DNA from 2 places in the Leptolyngbya sp. CCNP1308 genome. Region 1 is predicted to be linked to the other one. Evidence: riboswitches for the same ligand, from Rfam matches in the RefSeq annotation. Region 1 holds a riboswitch; the other holds the start of a gene.
What was found. Region 1 has a riboswitch for cyclic di-AMP ahead of VB780_RS26195 (SLC13 family permease). Riboswitches for the same ligand answer to the same signal wherever they lie in the genome.

Region 1 (5,175 bases):
TGGATTTTGTACAAGATTCGCTGTTGCTTTCTACTAGCAAAAGAATCTTGGCTTGTGATCCAAAAGTCTTTACATCTGCTTTTCGATGCTTTTTCGCCAAGCTGAAAGGGTTTTTGCTTAGAAAAATTGATCGCAAAGGCGAGAGTTAAAGCTCTAAGCTCCACAAGCTCTCACTACAACGTAAGGATAATTTTACAAAGTGAAGTCTTCCCCAGGGAGGAGATGATCCCCATGCATTTGAAAGATCTCCTTGAGGATGAACATCCACGATGAAATCATCTGATCGCCAAAAAAATAAGTATTAATTGGGGCGATCGCATGACCTCTAATTAATATCTATCCCATGACGGTGCCCTTTCAAGAAACCCGCCAACCACAGTTGGCTAGCGGGTTTTCTCATCCCCAAAAAGAGGGGCGTTGATTCTGGAGTGCGATCGCTAAATGCTTTGATTTTGATTTAGCGCATCTACTCGTCGGCATAGCGATCGCCCCCTTGGAGTCGCAGCCTACAGCAGAAATCGAATCCCCACGTAGGCACTGATGGTGATGAGCTGTAGCGCCATGATCGGCAGGCCGTAGCTCAAAAACTGCCGGAACGAAATTGGTTTGCCGTGCTGCTCGGCAATTCCCGCCGCCACAATGTTCGACGATGCGCCTACCAGGGTGCCGTTGCCGCCCAGGGTTGCGCCAAACATCATCGCCGCAAACAGCGGCAAAATTTCGGGCGGAATCTGCCCGGCAAAGTCGGGTGACATCAGCTCTGGCCCGGCAAGATTCACGTTCACCAGGTATTCCTTCAGCAGGGGCACCATCGCCACCACCAGGGGAATGTTGGGAATCAGGCTGGAGAGAATGCCGGTGACAAACAGCAGCAGCATCGCGCCCAGGGCAATATTTTGGCCGATCACCACCCCCAGCAGGCCCGAGGCCGAGCTGATCACCCCAGTTTCTTGCAGGCCGCCAATCAGCACAAACACGCTCATGAAGAAGACCAGCGTGCTCCAGTCAACATCGCGCAGAATGTTGTGCACTGTGTCAATGCCGCTGTGGTGGGTGAGCAGCAGGCAGAGGGCGGCACCGAGCAGAGCTATCGCCGCCGGAGATATCGGCACCGGCAGGCTTTCGCCCACCACAAACAGCACCAGCACCAGCCCGACAATCAGCCCGCCCAGGGCCAGCATGCGGGGATGGTTGACGACCGGGTGGGGCAGGTGGTCAAGGTCAGCCAGCTTTTTGTTCCAGGTGTTGGGAAAGAGGATGGGTAGTATGACGACAATGGTGGCGATCGCCACCACACCCCCCAGGCTGAGCTTAGTGAGATACTCCAAAAAGCTCATGTTGATTGCGTCGCCCACGATAAAGGTGGCCGGGTCACCCACCAGGGTCAGCAGGCCAGCGCTGTTGGCCACAAAAACCATCAAAATCAGCAGGGGCACAAAGTTGATGTTGAGTTCTGCCGCCATAGGCGGAATCAGCGGGGCCAGCAGCATGACCGTGGTGGCGTTGGGCAGCATGGCGCAGATCGGCGTGGTGATGGCCACAATGCCCAGCAGCAACCGCTTGCCTTCGCCGCGAGCCATAATCACCATTTGGGTAGCCAGGTATTCAAAAATCTTGGTGGGCTCAAAGGCGCGCACCATCACCATCACCCCAAAGAACAGCGCCAGGGTGGCGTGGCTGTTGCCGATGTAGCCAATCGCTTGGTCGAGGGTGAGCACATGGAAAAATATCAGCAGCATTGCTCCCAAAAAGGCCGCAACGGTGAGGTGCATGCGCTCGGTGGCAATCAGGGCCAAGACTCCAAAAAAGACCACCGACGCGGTGATCTCAGACCAGATTTCCATAGCCTGTCTCCTTGTTGTGGTGCTAAACAAAACCCTTCGATGACGACTGTCATCGAGGGGTTAACTGTCGTAGGAGAACTACGGATAGCGTTAAAAAAAGCTTCCAGTACGTTCTCTCCCAAGGCCGACGGAGTTAGCTGACGGGCGAGGGGTGAGAGATCCCCTTCTCTGGCGATGCGTTTCGCCCTGAGATAAGCCCCAAAAGTTGGTTCCTCCGCTTCAGCGAACTCTTAACGAGCGCTGAATTAGGCAGCGTAACTATTGAGTTGAAGCAGAATCTAGCACGTTTGCCCAGATTCAACAATCCGCAAATGCTCACGGGCCACCGGATACCGAGGACGGGCTAGGCGTATCTCACCCAAAAACACATCCTTTCCAAGGACTCCAAAAACGCCAACTCCTCCCGTTGGGCCGGTCGCGGTGAGATCCCGGAAAAGTAAAGTATTTAGGCGATTTCCGGAAAACTTTCTTCCTAATGGTGGGCAGTGCCCACCCTACGGTGGCTACAGTCGCCGAATAAAGTAGGGATCTTCTTTTCTAGAAATTTCTTTAGTTAGGACAGTCTAATCTTGAGATGCAGCGTTGCTGACCACCTCACGCACCCGATAGATGGGTCGCTGCTGCGATTCGTGGTAGGTGCGCATCAGCAGTTCGGCCAGCAGGCCAAAGCTGAAGAGCTGGATACCTGCCAGCAGAAGGACAACGGCAAGGACAAGGAGGGGGCGATCGCCGATATCCTGGTCAGCCAAAATCTTTACCAGGGTGAGATAAACCCCCAGGGCAATGCCCGCCGCCATCGACGCCAGCCCCAGGCTGCCAAACACATGCATGGGCCGGGTGAGAAACTTTTTCATAAAGTAGACGGTGAGCATATCCATCACCACGCGCAGGGTGCGGCCCAGGCCGTACTTACTGGTGCCAAAGCGGCGGGGGTGGTGGGTGACGGGCATTTCGGTAATGCGTGCCCCTTCGATAAAGGCCAGGGCAGGCAAAAAGCGGTGCAGCTCGCCGTAGAGGTTGAGGTCGCGAATCACCTCGGCCCGGTAGGCCTTGAGGGAACAGCCGTAGTCGTGCAGCTCAACCCCGGTAACGCCAGCAATCAGCCAGTTGGCAATTTTGGAGGGAATCAGCCGGGTGAGGGTGTTGTCTTGGCGATTTTTGCGCCAGCCGCTGACCAGGTCGTAGCCCTCGTTGAGGCGATCGAGCAGGCGGGGAATGTCGGCGGGGTCGTTTTGCAGATCGCCATCCATAGTAATCACGATCTGGCCCCGGGAATGGTCAAATCCGGCGGCCATGGCGGCGGTTTGGCCGTAGTTGCGGCGCAAAATCACCGCCCGCAGTTGGGGATACTGCTGGGCCAGCTCGCGCAGGCGATCGCTCGAACCATCGGTAGAGCCATCGTCTACCCCCAAAATTTCGTAGCTGTAGCCCAGCCCGTCGAGCGCTCTAGTGATGGCCTCAACCAGGGCAGGCAGGCTGTCGTACTCGTTGTACACCGGCACCACCACCGAAATGTCGATGGGAACCGTGAGCGCGGGCAGTGCAGAAACCGAGGGGGACTGGGTAGATGTCATGGCAGCTTCGGCACAACGGGGAAGACCATCAAAAACCGTATCACTGCCGTCTGGGGATAGGCAATTTACTTGAGTGTACTGGAAAGGCTTTGATCAAGCGTGGCCAACCCCGCTCCTAGAGCCTCGGCCAGGGTACTGACCACCCGGTACAGCACCACCGCGCTCAGCACCACGGCGGCAGAGAACTGACCCTGGAGCAGACTGAGGGCGATCGCCTCAAATACGCCCAGCCCCCCCGGTGCGCCCGGCACTACCAATCCCCCCAGCCAGGCCAGGCTAAAGGCGCTGATCGTACTGGGCCAAGCGATCGCCGCCAGCGGTGTCACGGCGTTGAGCACCAGGCAGAAGCCGATGCCGCGCAGGGCTATGTAGCCGAACTGGCCGAGGAGGGGTTTGAGGGGGTAGTGGCGGAGACCGGGAGAGGGGGAATTTTGAATTTTGAATTTTGAATTTTGAATTGGGGGAGGTGAGGGAGATTCGCTGGCGGTGATAGCAGCAGTTTTGGAGCGGCCCAGGCGATTGACCAAGGGATTGAGCCAGCGGGGAGAAAGGGTGGCGAGGACGACGCCCAAGCTCAAGAGCTGCAAGGGCCAGTAGTGGGTAGGGGTGGCGATACCCACTACTAGGGCGGCGGCGGCCATAAGGAGAGGTTCTAGGGCGACGCCGATGATGGCCGTGCCGTTATCGACCCCCGCACTCCGCAGGGCGCGCACTCGGCCAAAAAAGTGCCAGACGTTGCCGGGCAGATATTTCAGCAGATTGGTTTGCAGGTAAACGGGGGCGCTCCAGCTGCCGGGGATGGGCTGTTGCAGGGCTTGCAGGGCCCAGCTCCACACCCAGCCTGCCCAGGTGTGGGCCAGCAGCGTGACGCCCAGGGCCAGCAGCAGCAGGCTCCAGCCCTGGGGGCTAATGCGCAGGGAGCTGATGTCATCCCAGTGGCGCACCAGGGTGTGGAGCAAGAAGGCGATCGCTGCACCCACCACCACCCAGCGGGCCAGAGGCTTCAGGCGCTTGAGCCAGGCAGCATGCAAAAACGACAAGGGCGACCCTCAAACAGGCAAACGCTGCTTGGACTATAGCGCGCCGCCCGAGCAGTAGCTGGTCATTACCCGCCCCGCCCGGCGCAGCTGCTGGTGGTAGGCCGCGCTCACGGGATGCGACAGATTACTTAACGAGTCAATACCAATCCCGTTGCGGCCCTGATCAATCCCCGAACTGTGAATATAGTCGCCCTGGCCTAGGTAGAGGGCAACGTGCTTCGTGCGTTCAGGCGTGCCAAAAAAGATTAAGTCCCCCGGCGTCAGCTCATCCCAGGCGACGGGCTGGGTAAAGGCCTCCTGCTGGTACGAGTCGCGGGGCAGGCGAATGCCCACCGAGGCAAAGGCCGCCTGCATCAGCCCCGAGCAGTCGTAATTGGGGCCAACCGTGCCGCCCCACAGATAGGTATTTGGCATCGCCATCGCCCGCTCTGTAAAGGCGATCGCCTCCGGCAGGCGAGGCGCAATGGCGCTGCGATCGAGGGAAACGGGCTGATAGGGTTGCTCGGCAGGCTGGAGCGCATCCCAATCAGCGGCATTGATCCAGCCAGGATAGTCATCCTCACAGAGCACCACGGCGTAGGCATTGGAGGACTGCTGCTCAGCCTCTACCCGCCTCAGATGCCGCCCCACCGCCGCCTGGGTCACCAACCCCTCCAGTTCAGCCGTTTTATAGAGATTCAGTGCCTGCCTACAAATATATTCCTGCCCAAACAACTC
Region 2 (5,175 bases), on a different contig from region 1:
ACCACCGCTCCGTTGGCGGAGTCATCGGCCAAACCATAGACCTCCTCTACAGAGAGGGAGGCAAAGGTCACCCGCAGACTATCGGCGGTGGAGGCTACAACAGGCCCAGGTGTAGCAAGCTGCATAAAGAACCCATAAACAACAACAAAGGCAGCACAGGCTTTACAAAAATTCGTCTATCGTGATGAACGGTTACGCTGGGCGGAAAGTCCATCCCTAAACGAGCTGTCATGCACCAGGGTCGAGCCTGTCTGGCATTGGGGCCGACATCCCCTGCGGCCAATGCCTTGCATTATAGGGTGGGCGACCCAGCTTCTGAAGTCCAAGCTGGAGGTATACCGTGGTGAATCTATCGGCCGGCCACATTACGTCGGCAGGTGATCTGACGCGATCGCTCTGGCGACTGCTCAATGTGCTCCTACAGCCGGGCATTGTGCTACCCATGCTGGCCGCGATGATCGCCGCCCCCTGGATTGTGCGCCCCCGACGGTGGAAGCGTCGGATGAGTCTGGCCGGGGTGCTGCTCGTGCTGATCTATGGTTTGGGGATCTCTCCCCTAGGAACTCACCTGGGGGGAGAAGCCCTGGCCCTCCTAATTCCCCAGGATGGCGATCAGCCCGCCGATGCCATTGTGGTGCTGGGTCGTGGGCCAGACTTTCGCCCCAGCCGCGTGCAGGTCGCCGCCGATCTGTGGCGGCGGCAGCGGGCACCCCTGATCTTTGCCAGCGGTCGCGGCGACGCTACAGAAATTGGCCAGATGCTGGCGGCCGCTGGGGTACCTGCCGCCGCTATTGACGGCGAACCCTGCTCCGCCACCACCAACGAAAACGCATTGTTTACGGCGGCAATGCTACAGCCCCAGGGCATCAGGCGGCTGATTTTGGTCACCGACCCGCCCCATATGGCGCGATCGCTCCTCACCTTCCGCAGTCTAGGCTTTGAGGTCACTCCCCACCCCAGCCCTGTGCCCAGCAGCCTAGGCAATCGCGGACGACAATTCCTAGTGCTGCGGGAATGGGCCGGATTGATCGGCTATGGCATGATGGGGCGCTATTTTGCACGCAAAACGGGGGAGCCAGGGTTTGGGGTGAGGGCGGGATAGAAAGTGGGGAAGGTGAGAGAGGGGAAGTGCAAAATTGAAAATTCAAAATTTTGCACTTTGAATTTATCCATCTCCTCACCCCGCCGCACCCTTATCCCCTACCCCCATCAGGTACAGCAAAGCCATCCGCACGGCGACGCCACTGGTCACCTGGTCGCCAATTAGGCTCAGGTCGGGGTCATCCATCAGGTCAGAGCTAATTTCGACGCCGCGATTCACCGGGCCGGGGTGCAGTATTTTGACGGTAGGTTGGCAGTGGGCGATGCGATCGCGCGTCACCCCAAACCCTTGGTGGTACTCCCGCAGGCTGGGCAGCAGGTGCTGGGCCATGCGTTCCTTTTGTAGGCGCAGGGTCATCACAAAATCGGCCCCCTCTAAGGCTGGGGCCAGGGTGCTGTGCTGCACAATGGCGCGGGGAATGTCGATCGGCGACTGGGTAATAAAGGCGTCGGCAAAGCCGGGGGGTAGCAGGGTGGGCGGGGCCGCCAGGTGAACCTCAGCGCCGCAGGCCGTCAGGCACCAGAGATTAGAGCGGGCCACGCGGGAGTGGAGAATATCGCCTACCAGGGCAATTTTCTTGCCTTTTATTAGGGATGCCGTGGGTTGATCCGGATCGAGGGTCAGTCCCAGCGTGAATAGATCGAGCAGGGCCTGGGAGGGGTGGGCGTGGAGCCCGTCACCGCCGTTGAGCACGCCGACTCCGGTATTTAGCCGATCCATTTCGGCGGCGATCGCTCCCGGCACCCCCGCCTCCTGGTGGCGAATCACCATCAGGTTGGTGCCCATAGCCAGGTAGGTCTTGGCGGTGTCTAGAATAGTTTCACCTTTGGTGAGCGACGAGGTGCCGGGGGCAAAATTGAGCACATCCGCCGACAGGCGTTTGGCGGCCAGCTCAAAACTGCTGCGGGTGCGGGTCGAGGGCTCAAAAAACATGTTGGTAACCACCAACCCTTGCAGGGCGGGCACCTTACGGGTACGGCGCGACAGCACCTGCCAAAAGCTCACCGCCGTCTCCATCACCGTTTCAAATTCCGCCGCCGTAAAATCAGCCAGCGACAGCACGTGTCGTCGATTCCAGGAAGCACTCGCCATGGCCCGTTGTCTCAACCCTGTTAAATACCGTCCCCACCATACCTGGCTGGGAGGCCAAGGGATAATTTCGGGCGCGATTTTCCTGGCGCTTTTGGGGCTGCTGGGGAGTTGTTCTGGGAAAGGGACTGAGGTAGAGCCGATACCCAAGGCGACGGATTTAGTGGTACCTGCGGACTCTGCGGAAGCGGCGATCGCCCCCCTGTTCCAATCCCTAGAGTTAGCCCCCAACCCCGCCGATGCCCTGGTCAGCGCCAACCGCTCCATGCAGGCCAGTGCCCGGCGGCTAGTGATGCCCGCCGACCCAGTCGCCGTGGATCTCCATACCCTCGACGATCGCTGCGAAAGCTACCAAACCCAAGCCATTCAGGTGCCCCGCTCCCAAAGCATGGAGAACACCGTTGCTCTGATCATGGCCGAGCAGGCTATTCCGGATCTGACCCTGTCGGGCTACCGCACCAGCTTTGACCCCGAGACCAAAACCGTCACCATCGACCTACGGGTGGCCCGCAACTCTCGCCGAGTGCTCAACTCGCTGTCGGTATGCGAGCAAAAGGCGCTGCTGGGCAGTCTGCGCGAGACCCTGATCAACCAGCCTGACTGGAAAATTGAGGCCGTCATCTTTACCAATCGGGGTAACCCCCTAGTGCTGTAGAGCACCTTTTGCAGTATTCATTAGCGCTCGTCTAGAAAAACGACGCTAGCCCCGTTACTTGGGGAGCCCCAGCACAGAGCACGGAGTTTGGGAATCTAGCTGTCGCACCAGCTGGTGCTTGGCCGTGTGGCAACCCACTAGCAGCACCTCAGCCCCAATCTCCTTAGCCACCTGGCTGAGCTCGGTCGCCACTTGGCCTACCCGCAGGTGGGCGTTGAGCGACCCGCGCCACTCGCTGGCCAGGCAGCGAGCCTGCCAAAGAATGCGATCGGCATTGGCAATGGTTTTAGGGCGGGTTTTATCAACCACGTAAACCACGTGCACCATCACCGGATTAGGCTTAGCTAAACGGGTTTGGTGGGCTACACACAAAGCCAAATCGAGGGCAGCCTGACTGTGGGCTGAACCGCTGTAGCCGACGACGAAGTTGATTGTTTGCTCGTCTACATTAGGGCCTAAAGTAGGCGGTTTAGGCCGCAGCAGTAAAACAATATTCTTCGCTAGATCGCGGCGACCCAGGGCTGCCTCTAACCGCATAATCATGGGCTTGATGGCCGCCTCGGGAGAAACCTGAGGAACAATCGAAAATGGCTGCCTTGATGGGGCAGTGGCACGTGATTTGAGCTGCATAAGACCCTCCTGGAGCCTAGTCATAGACAGCGAACAAGCCGTGTTAACACGACTTAGGACACTGAAACAACCAACGCACTGGCGTAAATGGTGAGATTCAGTCTCCCTCAATGCCGACGAGGTTAGCTGACGGGCTAGGGTTGAGAGATACCCTTTTCCGATTACCCTCCATGGGGTATTAAGAACTCGGAAACACGCCCCTTTAACTGGTTCCCCCGCTCTAGCCGTTGGGACAACTAGATTAGGCTGACTTGTTCGACTCCTAAATTGTAGAAGGGGAAAATGAAAAGCGTCAACGAATTCTTTGCGTTATGTGACTATTTGTATCGCTAGATACAGATAGTCCAAGGAAGAAAATATTTTTATTTTTTAGGTAAATTTCTCGACTCTAATAGAAGGCCTTGAGCTGGCCTAAAAAGATGTTTTAGTCGGCATGTTTCCCCTAAAAACATCTTCCGCTGGAGGTATTTTGCGGTTGCTAAAGTAACCAAAAAGAGGGCGGCGATCGCCACCCTCTTTCCCCCTTCGGGTCATAGCCATAGCTATGGTGGCAGCTAGGTTAAGGTGCAGTAGGCCAGTCTGGCTAATCCTGCCTGGCTGTTACTCAGTAGCCTGCAAGCCTGACCTGACAAAAGCCTGCTAGCTGGCCATTTGCTCAAAGTAGCTGTCGAGGAACCCCAGGGCGTGGTTGCGCAGATCGTAATATTCTGACGACTCCCGCAGGGCGGTGCGATCGCGCGGGTGGTCAAAGGGCACGGTCAGAATTTCGCCAATCTGGGCATTGGGGCCGTTGGTCATCATCACAATGCGATCGGCCATATAGATGGCCTCGTCCACATCGTGGGTAATCATCATCACCGCCTGGGGGTTGCGCTCCCAAATGTCGAGCACCTGGCGCTGGAGGTGGCTGCGGGTGAGGGCGTCGAGGGCACCAAAGGGTTCATCCATCAGCAGCATTTTTGGCCGAATGGCCAGGGCACGGGCAATGCCCACCCGCTGCTTCATGCCGCCCGACAGCTCATCGGGGTATTTCTCGGCGGCGGCGGTGAGGTTCACCATCGCCAGGTGTTCTTCGACGAGGTCGGTGCGATCGCGGGGAGAGAGCTGATCGCACACCTCATTTACCGCTAGCCGCACGTTTTCGCGCACCGTCAGCCAGGGCAGCAGCGAGTATTGCTGAAACACCATCATGCGATCGGCCCCTGGTTTTTTAATGGGTGAACCCTCCAAGAACACCCCGCCAGAGGTAGCCTGCTCTAGCCCACTGACAATTTTGAGCAGCGTCGATTTGCCGCAGCCCGAGTGGCCAATAATGGCGATAAACTCGTTTGCTCCAACGGTGAGATTGATGTTGTCGAGCACCACCGTGGGGTCGCCGCCAGCGCTAGGGTAGGCTTTCACCAGGTCTTGAACGACCAAAAAATCGGTTTCAAACTCAGCCTGCCGTTGATCAGAGGGCTGCGAATATTGACTTGACTTAACCATGGTTTTCTCCTGAATAGTGCATCTAAATAACGGAAGACTGTTTCGCCGCAAAGGGGTTGGGTTAAATGGTTTAAAGGTTAGAAAGTTGAAAGGTTAGGATTTCTCAACCTTCCAACTTTTCAACCTTCCAACGTGCCAACTTTTTAACCCACCAACCCTCACCCCATAAAAATCCGCTGGGGACGATTAGCGCGAATCTCAAACCCATTCAGAT

Region 2: linked by a shared signal. The riboswitch ahead of VB780_RS29000 (universal stress protein) and the one ahead of VB780_RS26195 (SLC13 family permease) in region 1 are both predicted to bind cyclic di-AMP.

The regions. Positions count from the first base shown of each region.
Region 1 is NZ_JAYGIH010000105.1:113,119-118,293, forward strand. It holds gene VB780_RS26195 (SLC13 family permease) at 507-1,844, opposite strand; cyclic di-AMP (ydaO/yuaA leader) riboswitch at 1,953-2,106, opposite strand; gene VB780_RS26200 (glycosyltransferase family 2 protein) at 2,408-3,418, opposite strand; gene VB780_RS26205 (UPF0104 family protein) at 3,484-4,458, opposite strand; gene VB780_RS26210 (C40 family peptidase) at 4,492-5,175, opposite strand, start outside.
Region 2 is NZ_JAYGIH010000111.1:27,784-32,958, reverse strand. It holds gene VB780_RS29020 (molybdenum cofactor biosynthesis protein MoaE) at 1-125, opposite strand, end outside; gene VB780_RS29015 (YdcF family protein) at 341-1,102, shown strand; gene VB780_RS29010 (aspartate carbamoyltransferase catalytic subunit) at 1,178-2,194, opposite strand; gene VB780_RS29005 (hypothetical protein) at 2,193-2,846, shown strand; gene VB780_RS29000 (universal stress protein) at 2,901-3,476, opposite strand; cyclic di-AMP (ydaO/yuaA leader) riboswitch at 3,574-3,734, opposite strand; gene VB780_RS28995 (ABC transporter ATP-binding protein) at 4,116-4,961, opposite strand; gene VB780_RS28990 (ABC transporter substrate-binding protein) at 5,120-5,175, opposite strand, start outside.